Regions from separate parts of the Marinomonas sp. PE14-40 genome, predicted to be linked through region 2. Evidence: predicted binding sites of a transcription regulator. Region 2 holds the regulator's gene; each other region holds the start of a gene.
The links. Region 2 encodes FNR, which switches genes on or off when oxygen is low (the NO sensors DNR and NnrR bind a similar motif). Its sites were predicted from a motif close to TTGATNTANATCAA; they were not measured.
Positions count from the first base shown of each region.

Region 1: Q0A08_RS22725 (OmpW family outer membrane protein) is a predicted target of FNR. The motif match lies at 3,387-3,400, and genes of this name have one in related genera.
Region 3: Q0A08_RS24015 (cytochrome-c peroxidase) is a predicted target of FNR. The motif match lies at 4,310-4,323, and genes of this name have one in related genera.

Region 1 covers NZ_CP130700.1:4,902,420-4,908,561, forward strand. The annotation lists gene Q0A08_RS22715 (putative 2OG-Fe(II) oxygenase) at 164-862, opposite strand; gene Q0A08_RS22720 (M4 family metallopeptidase) at 1,081-2,952, opposite strand; gene Q0A08_RS22725 (OmpW family outer membrane protein) at 3,467-4,078, shown strand; gene Q0A08_RS22730 (helix-turn-helix domain-containing protein) at 4,248-5,123, opposite strand; gene Q0A08_RS22735 (M81 family metallopeptidase) at 5,302-6,142, shown strand, end outside.
Region 2 covers NZ_CP130700.1:1,008,857-1,014,998, reverse strand. The annotation lists gene ttcA (tRNA 2-thiocytidine(32) synthetase TtcA) at 43-879, shown strand; gene Q0A08_RS04625 (YfaZ family outer membrane protein) at 889-1,440, shown strand; gene Q0A08_RS04620 (adenine phosphoribosyltransferase) at 1,492-2,034, opposite strand; gene fnr (fumarate/nitrate reduction transcriptional regulator Fnr) at 2,056-2,817, opposite strand; gene hemN (oxygen-independent coproporphyrinogen III oxidase) at 2,847-4,214, opposite strand; gene Q0A08_RS04605 (sulfite exporter TauE/SafE family protein) at 4,317-5,000, opposite strand; gene ccoS (cbb3-type cytochrome oxidase assembly protein CcoS) at 4,997-5,155, opposite strand; gene Q0A08_RS04595 (heavy metal translocating P-type ATPase) at 5,171-6,142, opposite strand, start outside.
Region 3 covers NZ_CP130700.1:5,199,380-5,205,521, forward strand. The annotation lists gene Q0A08_RS23995 (AAA family ATPase) at 1-1,955, shown strand, start outside; gene minC (septum site-determining protein MinC) at 2,351-3,079, shown strand; gene minD (septum site-determining protein MinD) at 3,186-3,995, shown strand; gene minE (cell division topological specificity factor MinE) at 4,000-4,257, shown strand; gene Q0A08_RS24015 (cytochrome-c peroxidase) at 4,397-5,572, shown strand; gene Q0A08_RS24020 (hypothetical protein) at 5,620-6,142, opposite strand, start outside.

The DNA of each region.
Region 1 (6,142 bases), 1.3 Mb from region 2:
TTTTTGCGCTGTTTATATTTCAGTGCGGGTATGAGGTTAGGTTGAATATTAGATGAAATTTATTAAGGCAGTTAGAAAAAGTGGATGATAGTTCATCCACATATTGTAAAAAAGGAGAGAGGATTCGCTTTTACTTACTTGAATAAAGGGCTTTAACTAAGGATTAGTAAATATCAATCACAGCATTAAAGGCAATGACAATACGGTCTTTTTGGCCAAAGTAAGTAAGGGCGGCATGTTTAAGGTAAGAAGGAAAAAAGATAATTTGGCCTTCTTTCGGCTCAAAATCCCATACGCCTTGACCACTCAAATAGGCTGTTCCTGCATCTGAGTAGTGCTCTGCATTGACTCTTGGGTCATAAAAACGGTTTACACCATTGCGATCACCTAATGTACTTTCACCTGGATCAAGATAATAAATGCCACACCAAGAGCAATTTGGGTGAGAGTGAGCATCATGATAACCACCATTTTGTGTTACGTGGTACCAAGATTCGATGATATTTGCTTCGACTTCGACTTCTTCAGGCCAAGCTTCTTTATTAACCTCAAATGCAACTTCAGCTAAAAGCTCTTCAAAGATACGCTTGAGCTCCATGACTTCAGGTGTTTGTGCTTCTAAAAAATCGAGAGGGCTTTCAAAAAGTTTATGTTTAGCAATAGGGGCAACAAGGCTGTCTATCTGTTCTTTCTGTTGGCTCTTACATTGGTAGATATAACTTAGGAGATCGTCTTTTAAAAACTCATGATCAGGCTGTTGAGCGATAAATAAGGGTGTAGTCCATGTTTTTATGGCTTCTATTGCCGCTGGTTCTGCTAGTTGAAATGCGTCATCTAGGTCTAGGGTGTTATGGCTTGTCATGGTGATCTCGTTCAAACTTTTAATCTGTTAATTTTAAAGCTTGTTGATGAGGCTGAATACTAAAACTTGTGAATTGGTGTTTTTACGCTGATGTGTAGCAGAATAGGGAAACTTAATAAGCTGTTGTAAATGATGAGTTTAGTCTATAAACCAAGAAAGCCCTCGCCAAATGACGAGGGCTTTCTCGGGGATATAACTTTTACTTAAGCTAAACTCTCTTAGTTTTTGTCACCTGTTAAGGTTACGCCAGAGAAGCTAGAGTAAGCATTTATCATGACATATAGTTTGTCGCCAGAGCTTACAGACATGGTGCAAGTTTCGTTGCTACCTGATCTGTATGGACGACAATCCCAGTTGCTAGTCGTTGCTTCGCTTCCGTTGCTTACATAAAGATCCGCATCGCCTGAAGAACCTGCAATTTTGATTTTCACTGAGCTAGTATTAGATGGCACAGTGTAAACATAGCTTAGTTGACCACCAGTGTTCGCACTTAGACCAGAGATAGCTACGCCATCTTCAAGTACGTCATCACCAGGCTCTGGACCAGTTCCACAGCTTGAATCAACACCAACAGTGGTGAAAGCAGCACTTACGTCTGTTGTGTTAAAACCATAGTCTTCAGCCGCTTTCATTACACCACAAGCACCTTCGTCATAAGTGGTGTTAACTCCCCAGTAAAGTTGGTTAGCTAATGCGAACGCTTGGAAAGCGGTTTTTGTGTTCCAGCCATTGGTGTTAGCCAACAGATAGAAAGCACGGTTATAAACACCAGAGCTATAATGCACGTTTAGGCCATCATAGTAGTCGTCTGCATGGTCAATAGATGACCCGTCACGGCTAGGTGTTTCCATGTAACGCAAAGCGCCGTTTGACTTAAATATGTCAGCACCAACTTGCCAGTCGTTTGTACCTTTCATGTAGTACTCTGCTGCTTCACCTGCGATATCAGAGAAAGCTTCGTTAATACCACCACTTTGATTTTCATATTTAAGGCCAGAGTTCTGCTCTGTAAAACCGTGTGATACTTCGTGGGCAGAAACATCAAGACTTACTAGAGGGTAAAAGGTGGAATAACCATCACCAAAAGTCATTGCTGAGCCATCCCAAAATGCATTTTCGTAATTGTTACCATAATGCACTTTCATTTTTAATTGGAATGAAAGAGGGGCTGTGCTCATGTAGTCTTGGTACATGTCATAAACAACATTACCAAAGTAGTGAGCATCGTTTAATGGAGAGTAAGCGCCGTTAGCCGCTTTTTCATTGTTATCTGGGCAGGTGAATTCATAAATGCTACCGCCAGATGTTCTGTTGTTTAGGTCATAAGTTGCAACATTGTCTGTTTCCATGCGGCAATCAGAGTCAACTTGCAGATAGCCGTAGTCAGTGCCGTAGTAATAAACACCTGTTTTTTCGTTGCCACCAATACCTGTTGCGTTCTGGCTGGCAATTGCTTCTACTGATTGGCCAATGATTTTGTCATTGTTTGATGGTGAAGATTGACCGATTATGCCATGGTTTAGTGCATTCCATGATTCATAAACCTTACCTGAGTTAGCGTCAATGAAGCTAATAGGGCGAGCTGGTGTATCACCGCCTGTAAAGATGTCTACTTTATAAACTAGGTGAGCAGTTTGACCTTCATCAAGCCAAATAATCAATTCAGCACTGCTTCTTTCAGGATCAGATAGGCCATCCTTTTGTAGCGCGATTGCAATGGCTTCTTTTTTGCTTAAATCAGCGCTTACAGAGGTCACATCATTGCCAATGTTAGCAATATAATTACCTACAACTTCGCTTACTTTGCCAGATGCGTCGCGTTTAGCAGACAATGAATGTCCGTACACCTCAATTCCATTGAACTGTTGACGTAGACGCGCTTTTTTAATCGCTTTAACGTCATGGCTCTTAAAAGAGTTTTTGTTATCTAAATTAAGGGCTTGCGGCAAATTAGTTAATGATTGGCCGATAATAGATTGACCAATAATTGACTGATTCTGGTCTGCTTTAAGTTGTACTATGTCAGCGGCTTGCGCAGTTGTCATATACATCAAAGCAGGTACTAAATAAGCTAACTTTTTCAATTTCATTACAATCTCCATTTGCTCTTATTATTTATGGTATTTGCGATTGTGATTAATCGTTTTGCCATAAGTTTTTTTTGCTTTTTAAGCACTTTGTGTTGCTCACTTATGCTTCCATTCGTGCGTTTTATAGTCAATCTAATGTCAACTTTTACTAATAAGTTCATGTTTTTGACCTTGTGAGTGTCATCAATTGGCACCAATTGTGAAATGCATGCATGATTTGTGTATATCTACCTTTACAACTTGACTTTGCATTTATATAAAAACGAATTGAACAATATGGTTATTAAATAAGCGGTTATTTTTAGGCTTGTTTTGAGGTTTTTTGTCTGTTTTTTTATGTGAATGATTAGCGAATAAGAAAAGAGCGAGATACTTACTAAAAGTTTGATCTAGCTTTGGGTATTTGAATTAGTAGAACTATGGCTTGGATTCTATTGATCTAGGTTAAGGGAGGTTTTTAAAAAACTGATATTTTGCTTGCTCACTAGATCAACTAATCAATAAGGACAGAAATATGAAAAAGATAGTACCTCTGAGTGTCATGTTGGCGTTAGCTTCACCTATGGTTATAGCTCATGAAGAAGGGGATTTTTTCATGAGAGGGGGATTAGCCTCAGTAATGCCAAATGAATCCAGTGATAATGTTTTAAACACTGGTGAACTAGAGCTTACAAATGATATGCAAGTGGGTTTAACTTTTACCTATATGATGACTGATAATGTGGGTATCGAGTTATTAGCGGCAACCCCTTTTACCCATGATGTTTCTACAAATGGTTTAGGTAAGATTGCAGAAGTGTCTCATTTACCACCGACTTTGATGGGTCAGTACTACTTTGGTGAAGCAGACAGCAAATACCGCCCCTACCTAGGTGCAGGCTTAAACTATACGACTTTCTTTGAAGAAAAAGGGTTTGGTCAGCTAAATAATACCGAAGTAGAGCTAGATGATTCATTTGGTTTAGCTGTACAAGCTGGTATTGATGTTGAAGTAAATGAAGACTGGTTTTTCAATGCATCACTTTGGTATATGGATATAGACACAGAAGTTAAAACATCAGTGGGTACCTTTGATGCTGAGATCGACCCTTATGTGGTCATGATAGGCATGGGTTACACTTTTTAAGTCTTAATTTATTCCTCGAGCTTTCACTTTTTAAGCTTTCAGTTTTGTAAATTAAGCAATTGCGAGCAAGGCAAGGAAAGCCTTACTTCGCGTCTCTAATAAGAGAGTAAATTAGCACTGGGCTGACTGTCTTTATTCAGCTAGCCCTTTTACTTTTAATGAGCTCTACTTATATATAGTCGTAACCAAAAAAGACATCAGGGTCTATGGTCGACTTCTTCACCTTCAAACGACTTTTTACATCCTCGCTGATTTTAGGGCTATCTAGCCGATACAGTCCGCTGCCTTTTAAAGCTTCTCTAATATTGATATTTGTGCCTAAAAACTCATAGGTAATATAGCGGCAAGCAGGGTCTCGACCGTGAGTACTAGAGACACCTGCATTAATGCCATTTAAAAATTGAAACTTTGGTTGATAGGTTGGATAAAGAATCGCCATAGATAGGTTCTTCTTTAATAGAGACTCCATTTCAATGATGTAAATACGATCTGAAATTAGAGAGACAACACCAAAGTACTTAAAGGTAAAACATGGGCCTTTTTCTTCATCTACCTTATCCATTTTCTCTATAGTCTTACAAAAAATGCGATCTTCTTTGACATAAAAGTGCGCCACAGATTTCGCGATATAGCCTGGAAAGCCCATTGAATGGCAATAGACATTATAGAAGCCAAGGTAACGCGTTAAGTCTTTATCGGCTTTTGGGTAAGTGATTTCTAAGAGGTTTAAAAGGTGCTGTGAGTCTGAACTAATAGATTGCTTAGGTGACTGCTTGCTCAGTGCGACAAATTGCTGGTGGGGTAAATTGATGACACTTGAATCACACTGAAAGTAATCACATATCTTAATTAAATTTGAATTTGATGGTCGTGATATACCGCTTAGATACTTATTAAACTGTTGTCGATTGATATCTAAATCACGACATACCTTAGAAATAGATGACTTCTGATCACATAGATAGCGTAAATTGCTAGCTAGTTCACTTTCGACCTTTTCTGCTGTCGCTAGTTTATGCTTTTTTAAGCTATTGGCATCTAACATTGCTCTATTTTTACCTTACTCGCGAAATTGAAGCTCTCTAAATATGGAGAGTAAACTTTCCTTATAACTTAAGCACGTAGCTCCTTAGATAACAATCTGTTAAGCCGATTTAGTTATTGATATCAAAAGAGTGTAAAGCCTGCCTTAAGATTTTTAGGACTAATTTGGTGAGATTTATATGAAGATATTGATGGCTGGATTTCAGCATGAAACCAATACGTTTTCTCCGATACCTGCACTTTATAATGATTTTGTAAAAGCAGATATTTGGCCGAAAATGATTTTTGCCGATGAAATGTTATCTGTGTTTGATGGTATGAGCTTGCCAAGTACTGGCTTTATGAGAAGAGCAAAACAAGCGGGTCACGAGCTTTCGCCTTTACTCTGGTGTTCAGCCGAGCCAAGTGGCTTGGTTGATGATCAAGCTTTTGAAGACATCATGTCACAGATTTGCCAAATGATATTGGCCGAATCTGACTTTGATGCCGTTTATTTAGATTTACATGGCGCTATGGCCACAGCCAAATACGATGATGCAGAGGGAGAGCTGCTAAGACGGATAAAAAGTATTGTTCCTGATGATATTCCTATTGTTGTGAGTCTTGATTTTCATGCAAATGTGTCGCCTTTAATGGTAGAGCAAAGCGACCTTATTAGTATTTATCGTACTTATCCGCATATCGATATGATTGAGACAGGCGAAAGAGCCTTTGAATATTTAGTATCTTGGTTAGAAGGTGGATTGCGTTATAAACAATTATGCCAAATACCATACCTTATCCCTTTATCCGCCCAGTGTACTAATGACAAACCAAATAAACAGCTATACCAATATTTAGAGCAGTGGGATCAAGATACAGAACAAGGGTTAGAACTGGCATTAGGCTTTCCACCTGCTGATATCTATGATGCTGGTCCCGCTATTGTGGCTTATGGCAGCGATAAAACTGCCTTAAAGCAGAGTGTTAATAAGCTATACGGCACAGTGCTAGAAGCTGAACAGATCTATCAAGATAAGT
Region 2 (6,142 bases):
CTGTTGTAGAATGTCGCTATTTGTAATTATGTGAAAGTAGCAATGGATTTATCAACACGCCCGAAAGAAAAAACCGAACTTAATAAGCTTCATAAACGCTTAAGAAGGCTAACCGGACAAGCAATCGCCGACTTCAATATGATAGAAGATGATGACAAGGTCATGGTTTGTTTATCTGGGGGTAAAGACTCTTATACTATGTTGGAGATATTAAGAAATCTTCAAGCAAGTGCTCCGATAGAGTTTAGTATTGTTGCTGTTAACTTGGATCAAAAACAACCTGGTTTTCCTGAACATATTTTGCCTGAATATTTGTCATCAATTGGTGTTGATTATCATATTCTAGAGCGTGACACCTATAGTATTGTTAAAGAGCTTGTACCTGAAGGTAAAACGACATGTGGCTTATGTTCACGTTTAAGACGCGGTTCTTTATATGGTTTTGCGGATGAAATCGGTGCAACTAAAATTGCGCTTGGGCATCATAGAGATGATATCTTAGAAACTTTGTTTTTAAATATGTTTTTTGGTGGGAAAATTAAATCCATGCCGCCTAAATTGTTAAGTGATGATGGTCGTCATATGGTAATTAGACCACTTGCATACTGTAAAGAAAAAGATATTGAGACTTTTTCTGAAATAAAGGAATATCCGATTATTCCGTGCAATCTTTGTGGTTCACAAGAAAATTTACAGCGTCAGGTTATCAAAAATATGTTACAACAATGGGATAAAGAATATCCCGGTCGTACCGATACGTTGTTTACAAGTATGCAAAATATCGTACCGTCGCATATGGCAGATACAAATTTATTTGATTTTAAAGATTTATCTATTAGTCCAGATGCCTTAGATAAATTAAATATAATTTCACTATAGGATATATTGATGAGTTTTAATAAATATGCAATTACTTTTGCGCTTGGTTTGTTAAGTGTTGGAGCAAATGCTTCAAGTGTTTCAGGTACTCTATCTGATGATACGGCTAAATTAAATGCGTCTTTAAGCATAGATCCTGTTGAGATTGAAGCGGGTGCTTTGTATTTATCTGAAGGCGGTAAATCTGGTTATGTTGGCGTAATGATTGTTGATAAGGCTGACCCTATTGAAGTCGGCGTTGGTGCAAGATTGCGTGCAGTAGAGGGTGATCTAGGTGCTAACGATTCAGGTTACGGTGTAGGATTAGGTGGTTATTATCGTTACATTATTCCACAAGCTAACCGTGTAAGCATATATGCATCTGGTTATTACTACCCAGGGCTTTTCACCTATGGAGATATGAAAAGACAGCACGAAGCTGATTTGAGAGTGGAATATTTTGCAACACGTAATGCAAGAGTTTATTTTAGCTATAGTGTTGTAAAAACTGAATTTAATGATCATAGTGAAAAGTATACTTTGGATGAGGGTGTGCACATTGGAGTAGCAGCTTACTTCTAGGTGTGACTAAAACAGAATCAAAAAAAAGGGCGCTAAATTAGCGCCCTTTTTTTATTCGCCTTCAAAGGCGCAGAGACTATAAACGGGTATCTCTAAGTCACTAATAATCTGACTGCCTTTTAAATCAGGTAGGTCAATAATAGCTGCAACTTCTTTGATGTTAGCGCCTTGTGATTTTAATAGGCTGATAGCAGCGCAAAGCGTGCCACCAGTCGCTATTAAGTCGTCAAAGAGTAATACTTGATCACCCTCAGATACAGCACCTTCTTGAATCTCTAGCTCTGCTTCTCCGTACTCAAGCGCATACTTTTGTGAAATAGTTGCACCTGGTAGTTTGCCTTTTTTGCGCACAAGAATTAGAGGCTTTTGCAGCTCATAAGCAAGAATAGAAGCGATAAGAAAGCCACGAGCATCAATGCAGGCAATGTGGCTTATATCAGTTGCTATATACCTATGAATATAAGCATCAACAACCATTCTCAAACCCTTAGGGTCTGAGAAAATTGGAGTGATGTCTCTAAAACTAATACCTTCTTTAGGCCAGTCTTCAACTGTTTGTATTAAAGATTTTATGTAAAAATCATCGTAAAGCATTATATCGCCTTGTGTTAGCTATCAAATACTTTCAATTTTATCACAATCTTCTGACATGCCGATTAGTTTTTGCATTTGATCTAGATCGATAATGCTAATTTCTTTGCCATCAACTTGAATCATGCCGTTTTTTTGAAAACGTGTGATTACTCGACTAACGGTTTCAACTGCTAAACCAAGATAATTGCCGATTTCACCACGAGACATGGCAAGTCTAAATGATGTTGCAGAATAGCCACGTTTTTTAAAGCGCGCACTTAAATTTAGTAATAAAGAAGCGACTTTCTCATCTGCATTTTTTTTACCTAATAGCACCATCATTTGTTGGTCATCACAAATTTTGCGGCTCATCACTTTAAAAAGTTGATGCTTAAGAGTAGGGATCTGTTCAGATAATTGCTCTAAATGAGAAAAAGGAATTTCACACACCGTGGTTGTTTCAAGCGCTTTTGCAGACACTGGATAAATGTTTTTATCTATCCCGCTAAGGCCAAGAAGCTCACTTGGGCAGTAAAAGCCTGTAATTTGCTCTTCACCAGAGTTAGTGATATTAAAAGTTTTAAGTGTGCCGGTACGTACGGCATACACAGATTCGAACTCGTCTCCCTGACGAAATAAAATATCCCCTTTTTTTAGAGGTTTTTTACGTTCAATGATCTGATCCAATCGATTAACATCGTCATCAGCTAAAGAAATTGGCAGGCATAGCGCGCTAAGGCTGCAATTCTGGCATTGAGATGTAAGTTTACTGTTAAATCGAGCGTTGTTAAGAGCTAAAGACATAATGATCTCCCTGAACTTGATCTATGTTTCTAAATTACTTTAGAGTATGAAATTACGTTATTTAAGTATTTATCAAAAGTCATGCAAATGCAGCGGATTAAAAGTCTGCCAGAGTCCGTGACCCTAATATAAGGTATTGGCTCATTTGTTAACTTAATAATGCCGTCTTTCTCTAGTTTTCTAAGCTCTGATAGTTCATTTTTAAAGTAATTTGAAAATACGATATTAAACTCACTCTCAATGTCACTTGAATCTAGTTCAAAGTTGCAAATTAAAGACATAATGACCTTATGTCTTATTTGGTCGTCACGATTACTCATGTATCCCTTCATAATCGCTAACTGACCGCTTTCAATGCTTTTGCGATAATCTTTTGTCGCCGTATGATTTTGAACATATGTTTTGCCTATTTGACTGATAGCTGATGTGCCAAATGCCAATAGGTCACAGTTTGCATGTGTTGTATATCCTTGGAAATTTCGTTTCAACTCTCCTTTATTTTGTGCTTTTGCCAACGCATCCTTGGGTTTGGCGAAATGATCCATTCCTATGTATTGATAGCCTGCACTGGTAAGCATATCGATGCATAATTTAAGAATAGCTAATTTTGTATTTGTGTCTGGTAACTGATCTTCTGGAATCTGTCTTTGAGAAGCAAACCGTTTAGGTAAATGAGCATAGTTAAATACTGAAATCCTATCAGGATCAAGTTTGATTACTTGATTAAGGGTTTGTTCAAAGCTTTCAGCAGTTTGATATGGAAGCCCATATATTAGGTCGAAATTGATAGAGTGATAACCTAGTTTACGACTACACTGCATTAGGCTGTCAATTAATTCGTAGCTTTGTATGCGATTAATAGTAGTTTGGACTCGTTTGTCAAAATCTTGAATGCCATAGCTAAGGCGGTTAAAGCCGAGTTCTCTTAGTGCTGACAGCTTTTCTTGGCTAACTTCTCTTGGGTCAACCTCTATGCTGTATTCACCTTCATCATCGGGAAGTAAATTGAACTCTTGCTTGATGTAGTTAATCAATTTTTTAAAGGCATCGGTTGATAAGAAGGTAGGGGTGCCACCCCCAAAGTGAAGTTGTTGTACTTCTCTTTCATCGTTAAGCATTAAAGATTTAAGGCGAATTTCTTCAATAAGAAGTTCAAGGTACTCATCGCCTTTTTTGTAGTTACTTGTGATTACTTTATTGCACGCACAGTAATAGCAAAGCTTTGCGCAGTAGGGGACATGAAAGTAGAGACTTAATGGTTTTTTTGAGGGCATCAGCATTTCTTCAATTAAAGAGAGCTTGCTAATGTTGCTGCTAAATTGAGGTGCAGTAGGGTAAGAGGTATATCTAGGACCCGAAATATTATATTTTTGAATGAGTTGTGTATTCCAGAGCATCTAAACGTCCTATTAAAAATTCTTATAGTATTTTAACTGCTAAGGAAATTTAAAAATTGATATATGTCAGCCTTTTGGTTGGCGTGTTTTATAAATATGGCGCTATCTAAGGAAAGCAGCTTGTATTAAGTTTTGGAAAAATGGAAATGTCCAAATAGCGTAAATCAGCATAAAGACACCGCTAACGGTATTGAGGTGGTACTGTTTCCAGCTTTCTTTTAGGCTTTTACTGAATATTCCGGTAGCTAACATTGCCGGCATGGTGCCAAGCCCAAATGCAAGCATAAGTAGTATGGCTTCAAAAGGTGTGGATCTAGCTGAGATCCAAATTAAACTGGAATAAACAAGTCCACAGGGTAGCCAGCCCCAAACAAAGCCAGCTAAAAAGGCTTGTTTTCTGGTTTTGATAGGTAATAATTTCTTTGCGAAAGGGGCTATATATTGCCAGCCAAATGAGCCAAGCTTTTCAACTTTTAATATTAGTTGTGACTGTTTTAAAAGATAAAGGCCCATGAGAAAGAGAATAGTGGCTGCAAAGGTTCTTAGTGCATAACTGGCGCTTTCATAATAATCGCTAAAAGACTGAAAGAAGAAGCTAAAAACAAGGGCTAGGATAGAGTAGCTAGTAATTCGCCCTAAATTGTAATTTAACTGTGTTGCTAGCAATCCTTTGCTATTAGGTGTGTTGAAAGAAAGGGCGCTTATGATACCTCCGCACATGCCAAAGCAGTGCCCTGCACCAGCAAGTCCAATAAGAAATGCAGTTAAAAGGTCGAATTCGCTCATTTGTTTTTGTCGTTATCATCTTCTTCGAATAGTATTCTTTGACCTTCACGGTCAAGGTCTTCAAATTGATCTTTTTTAACCGCCCAAGTAAAGATAGCGACTGCGATAAAAACAAAGATTGCTGCAATTGGGATTAGTAGGTAAAGGCTTTCCATTTTTTCTCCAATAGTTTATTTAGAAAGGCGGCTAGCATTAAGGGCAACTAATAATGAACTAAGTGCCATACCAATTGCTGCAGCCCAGGCAGGAACATAGCCAAGAATAGCGGCGGGTAGCATGATGGCGTTGTAGCTAGCGGCCCAAAATAAATTCTGCTTTATGATTGTTTGGCACTTTTTGGCTAACTTAATTGAGTGATTGATTGTATTAATTTGGCTATTAATCAATACTGCATCAGCATGGATTTTTGCTAAATCAGAGCTTGCAGCCATGGCAATTGATGTATTAGCTCCTGCCAGTGAAGGAACATCATTTAGACCGTCACCAACCATTAAAATGTTAGTTTTGTCATCTTGTGAGTTGATCCATTGCCACTTTTCTTCAGGTGACATTTGGCATTTAAAGTGATCAAATGCCTCAGGGCTTAACACAGAGTTTGCCGACTCGTTTGTATCGCCCGTTAATAAACTCACCTGAATTCTATTATGTCTTAGATCACTTATTGCTTCTTGGCTATGGGGTCTTAGTCTGTCTTGAAGGTAAATGGTTCCAATAATTCCAGTGTTTACTTTAGCTAAATATAGCGTTAAACCAGTGAAGTCAGAAGCGCTCGGTTTTGTTTTATTGTCTAAGCTTGAAATAAACTTCAGATTGCCTAGTAAATAACGTTCGCCGTTTATCATCCCTTCAACACCAAGGCCGGTGTGATTAATAATGTTATTTGCTTTAAAGGGGGATATTTGTCTAAAAGCTTTTGCGATTGGGTGAATAGACTCGCTCTCAAGTGCGCTTGCTATATGTAAGCATTGGTTTTTATCAATAGCATCAACATGACTAATATCAAATTGACCATGGGTAAGAGTGCCTGTCTTATCAAATATAATATGCTTACATCGAGCAAGTGACTCAATAACATGTCCTCTTGTGACGAGTAATCCAAACTCTTTAAGTTTGTTGGTCGCTGATGTTAGAGCCACAGGTGT
Region 3 (6,142 bases), 1.0 Mb from region 2:
TAAGGTCTGAGTTAGCGGACAATGATGCCTGTGTTTTATGTGGCTCTTTAGATCACCCTTATGCTCATGGTCATCAGCCTAGCGTTAACCAACAAACACTTGCTCAGTATGATACTCAGTCAACTAAGGTAAATCAGCTTGAAAGTGAGGGTCGTGAGTTAAAATCTCAGCGACAAACATTAGACGTTTTAATTAGTCAGCAAGAAGCGCACCTGTTAGAGCAAAAGTCTGTCGTTGATCAAATTGAGCAAGGTGCGAATGATTTAAGTTTACCTAATGAGAAGGTGTGGCCTGCGATTTCTGACCTCATGGCTTGGCAAGGTATTTACTCAGAGTCTCAAGCTGTAAAAGCTCAAAATGAAAATACACGAACTCAGCTCACGCCACTTATTCAAGAGGCAGACAATACGCGTCAGCAAACTCAAATGGCGAGACAAAATCTTGATAAGCTCATACAGCAACAAGAATACGAAATTCAATCCTTACAAGCATTGAATGACCGTCTTGAGGCGATTGCTAAAGATAATGAAGCAGAGGTTGCTCTTTTTAACGATAAGCAAACGAAGCTCTTACATCAAATAACACCCCATCTTGATGTGCCTTATGATTTTCAGCAACTTAATCAAGCATTTGATCAGCTCAAAAATAGGTTAAATGTCTGGCAAGATGCGCAAGCCAGACAAACTATTTTAATACAGCAAGAAGCGAATCAGGCAGTAAAACTAGAGGCTAACGAAGAAGGATTGAGACAACTGAAACAAAAAAGTCATGAGCTAAGTTTGGTGCTAGATACTTATCAAAAAGACTTAAGTTTGATTCAACAGCAGTTATTCTCTCATCTAGGTGAGCAGAGCTTAGAGCAGAAAAAAGATTCATTAAAACAGATGCTTACTTTATCAGAACAAACCTTTAAAAGTGCTCAGCAGGCAGTGCTAGAGCATAATGCTGATGTACAATCTCTTGAAGGAAGCTTATCTGCTCAAACTCAAAGTCTTACGACCTTGCGTGATGACAAAGCAAATGCAGAAAAGATCTGGCTAGAAAAGTTATCTAGTTCAGGATTTGAAGACGAAAAAAATTGGCAAGCACAGCGTTTGACCGAAACTGACATGGCGCGTTTATCAGAGCAGAAAAAGCGCCATGAAGAAGAAAGGGCTCAGGCCAAAGATAGGTTATTACAAGTAAAAGGTGATATTGAAAATCATCAAAGTACCTTGTCAGGAAACACAGAATTCACACTGGAGAAAGCTCTCAGCTATAAAGGCGATGAGTTAGATAACCAGATAAATGCATTGCAACAAACGATTGCTGAATTAGCCTTGAAACATAGCCAAGAACATCAGAGTTATGGACAGGTACAAATGCAGCTTAAAGCGCATGATGAGGCACAAGTTAAATATCAATCGAATCTAATTAAGTTAGATAAAGCGCGTGAAGATATGGCTTTAATGACTCAGTTACAACAGTTAATTGGTGCGGCCGATGGCGCTAAGTTTCGAAAATTTGCGCAAAGTCTTACTTTGGATAACCTTTTGTACTTGGCGAATCAAAGACTAACCCTGTTACATGATAGGTACCAGTTGAAACGCAAAGTGGGAGATAGGTTAGAGTTAATTGTATTAGATACTTGGCAAGCAGATAGTGAAAGAGACACTCGCACCTTATCTGGCGGTGAATCATTTTTAGTCAGTTTAGCGCTCGCATTAGCGTTATCTGATTTGGTTTCCCATAAAACCAGTATTGATTCGCTCTTCTTAGATGAAGGTTTTGGTACTTTGGATAGCGAAACACTGGATATTGCACTGGATGCCTTAGAGTTACTTAATGCTGCGGGTAAAATGATAGGCATAATTAGCCATGTTGAAGCATTAAAAGAACGAATTCCTGTGCAAATTAAATTATCAAAATTGCCCGGACTTGGTGTTAGCCAATTAGATAAGGCCTACGCTGTTTAGAAGGTATGAACTTCTCTCTAGTTGTAGAGAGAAGTTGTCCCCAGAAACCCTACAATAACTCTCTGAATAAGTGTGATTTCATTTTACTTTTCAGTGCTTTAACTCCTTGTCTAGCTTCTTTTTTATTTTTTTTATGTTTCAAAAGCTTTAACGTGTAAAGATGGTTATCAGATGCTTTTTAGCAGGTTAGTGAGTACCTCACTGCGCCAAAGTTTTGTGTATATTTGAAAAAAACATTTCAGTTAAAATTACAAGTTTGCGGAAAAGAATTAACTTTTGTTGTAGAAAGGTATTTCTTGAGGGTGAATCCCTGTTTCTGGCTTTCTTTAAATTTTGAGCTTGTTAAAATAAGTGTGGCGAAAGAGCGCTTCAACACCATTTATAAGGACACATGTATGTCAGAGTCAAACTTCCAGTTCAAAGGAAGTGTTGTGACCACTATTTTGTTAGAAATTAGTCATTTTGATGAAATGTCACTGATTGCTGCAATTGAAAACAAAGTAGAGCAAGCGCCTAACTTTTTTCAGATGGCCCCTGTTATTATTGATCTGTCAAAATTGGATCAAGTGATTAATCTAGACGAATTTAATCGTCTTTTGCTACATTTAAAAAATCTAGGCTTGAGCCCGATTGGCTGGCGTTCACATGAAACGAATAAGCCTGCTTGGCAAGATGAGGCGAGTTTACCTTTGTTGCCAGCATCAAAAACACGAGCAACTAGATTAGAAAATAATGTTAATCAAGATAAAGCTAACCCTGATGTTGTGATTAAAACTGTCGTTGAAGAGAAGAGAGTTGCACAAAGCTCAAAAATTATCAGTAAACCGATACGCTCAGGGCAGCAGGTATACGCAGAAGGAGATTTAATTATACTATCTTCTGTCAGCGCAGGTGCAGAAGTACTTGCCGATGGCAGCATCCATGTTTATGGTGCTTTAAGAGGCCGAGCTTTGGCTGGTGTTAAGGGCGATAGTAATGCGCGCATCTTTTGTCGTAGTATGGAAGCCGAGCTAGTATCAATCGCGGGTAATTTTATCCTGAGTGATGCATTACAGAAAATTTTGTGGAAGGAATCTGCACAAGTTTTGTTGAATGATGAAAATTTAGATGTTGTAGCTTTTTAGTCTGCTCAAATTAAGTTAATGCCGCGACTATTAATATGTATGGCTTGACCTTCTAAATTATAAAAAATGATAAATACGCATAAAAAATGCGTTTGGGAGAAATAAATTGGCGAAAATTATTGTGGTAACGTCAGGTAAAGGCGGGGTAGGGAAGACCACGTCAAGTGCTGCTATTGGCACTGGCTTGGCTCTAAACGGCCATAAAACTGTCATTATTGATTTTGATGTAGGTTTACGAAACCTAGATTTAATCATGGGCTGTGAACGCCGTGTTGTATATGATTTTGTAAATGTTATTAATGGTGAAGCAACACTGACTCAAGCTTTGATTAAAGATAAACGTACAAAGAATTTATCTATATTACCTGCGTCGCAAACACGTGATAAAGATGCCTTGTCGCAAGAAGGTGTTCAGCAAGTCTTAAACGAACTGGGTAAGACTTATGATTATATCGTTTGTGACTCACCTGCGGGTATTGAAAGAGGGGCACAAATGGCCCTTTACTTCGCAGACATTGCGATTGTTGTGACTAACCCAGAAGTATCTTCCGTACGAGATTCAGATCGTATTTTAGGTATTTTGCAAAGTAAGTCTCGCCGTGCAGAACAAGGCATGGACCCTATTGAAGAACATTTACTGCTAACTCGCTATCACCCTGAACGTGTTGAACAAGGTGAGATGTTGGGTGTGGCTGATGTCGAAGAGATTCTGGCTATTCCTCTTCTCGGTGTAATCCCAGAATCTGAGGCTGTGTTAAAAGCGTCTAACCAAGGTACGCCTGTTATTTTGGATACTGTGTCAGAAGCAGGCTTAGCATACGATGATGCAGTACACAGATTACTAGGCGAAGATCGTCCTTTACGCTTTTTGGAAGTGCCTAAAAAAGGCTTTTTTAAACGATTACTTGGGGGTTAGTTGAGTGGGTATTTTTGATTATTTTAAAAGTAAGAATGAGCCTACATCAGCGTCTGTAGCGAAAGAGCGTTTACAAATTATAGTGGCACATGAGCGCGGTAAAAGGCAGCAGCCAGATTACTTACCTCAGATGCAGAAAGAAATCATTGAGGTGATCCGCAAATACGTCAATATTGGATCGGATGATGTTCAAATACAGTTGGAAAACATTGAGGATTGTTCAGTATTAGAGCTGAATGTGACCCTTCCAGACCAAGCTTAACATCATACTTATTTGAGCTTTACGAAAAGCAGCATGAAAATGCTGCTTTTTTTTGACTTTTGTCAAAACGATAATGCTTACTATTTGTGTTATTATTTGTAAGAAGTTCAAATTAAGATTGTTTAGAAAAAGGTGAAGTGTGCGCAAATTAACTTGGTTATTGTGTTTATCTGGTTTTGCATTGACAGCATGTCAATCTGTCGATGAAACCACTAGTGTGCTTGTAACAAAAAAGAAATCGAGTTTACCTCTTGCTATGGATGATCCTATGGCTAAATTAGGCGGGCAGCTCTACTTTGATGTTAACTTGTCTCTCAACCGTAACCAGTCATGTGCCACCTGTCATAACCCGGCAAAAGGTTTTATTGATGACAGAGATAGTGGTGTCTCTGGAATGGCTTCTCTTGGTTCAGATAATGTTTCAATTGGTGATCGTAATGCGCCAACTGCTGCTTATGCAGCTTTAAGCCCTTTGTTTTCAAAAAATCAGGAAGGTAAATACATTGGTGGCCAATTTCATGATGGTAGAGCCTCAACTCTGGCTGATCAAGCTGCTGGACCGCCTTTAAACCCAGGCGAAATGGCAATGTTGTCTGAGGACCAAGTGCTGGAAAGGCTTAATGAAAATAGCACATATCAAAAACTGTTTACGCAGTTATTTGGGGATAAGGTGTTGACGGACAGTAAACGGGCTTACAAAGGAATGAGTGATGCCATTATGGCATTCGAGCAAACTGAGCTGTTTATGCCGTTTGATTCTAAATACGATAGATATTTACGTGGCGAAGTGGCATTTACGGATCAAGAAGAGCTGGGTAGAACCCTGTTTTTCTCAGAACAATTTACTAACTGTAATCAGTGTCATCAGCTAAGTTCTTCGCCTTTTTATGCAACAGAAAGTTTTACCGATTTCAGTTATCACAATATAGGTGTGCCAGAGAATAAAGCCCTTAGAGCGGTAAATGGTGTGACAGCCACTGATTTTGGTTTGTTTAATAATCCAGAAGCAAGTTTTGAGTCTGAGAAAGGAAAATTTAAGGTACCAAGTTTGCGTAATATCGCTGTGACTGGGCCTTATATGCACAATGGTGTTTTTCAAGACTTAAAAACAGTGGTTTTGTTTTATGATAAATACAACAATGTTACACGCAAAAATAACCCTGAAACAGGTGAATTATGGGGGCAGCCAGAAGTTGGGATAAACCTAGCGACTGAATTAACTGATGGCCCAGCATTACCGGATAAAAGAGTGGATGCCATAGTGGCATTCCTTAAGACGTTAACTGATGCTCGATATGAGTCCCAGTTAAATTAAAATCAAAAAAAGCCCCGAAAGGGGCTTTTTTGATTTAAGAATTAACCTTAATGATGTTTCTTTTTCAACTCAGGGAAGCCTGCTTCATTTAATTTAACGCGACTAACTAGGTCATTATTAGTGCTTAAAATAGTCACGGTGTAGCCACCTTCATCATTGCTTGTCACTTCACCTAATTTTAAGCTTTCGTTATTTAGGCGTATAAGTCGAGCTTCAGCAAGCGTGGTCATTTCTTCAAGAGTTAGGGCATGTTTCTCAATATATGCTTCACGCTTCTCTTGTCTTCTTTCTGCTTTCTCTGCCATTCTTTCTTCATGTTCTGGGCTCATGTCACCTTGTTTGCCAAAGTGTTTGCTGTAGCCACGCTCGCCTTTGTCACATTGGCCTTTACCTTTTTTGCCACCTTTACCGCCATGTTTTGAAAACAAGCCTAAGAATGGTGCATCAACCGGCAATCCATATTTATTCAACTCAAAACTCTTTTCTCCTTCTTCTGTACCACTTAGGGTAACTAAAAAGGTGCCTTGAGCGGTTTTCTCAATACTTTCTAGGCTTGTCTCAGCATTACGA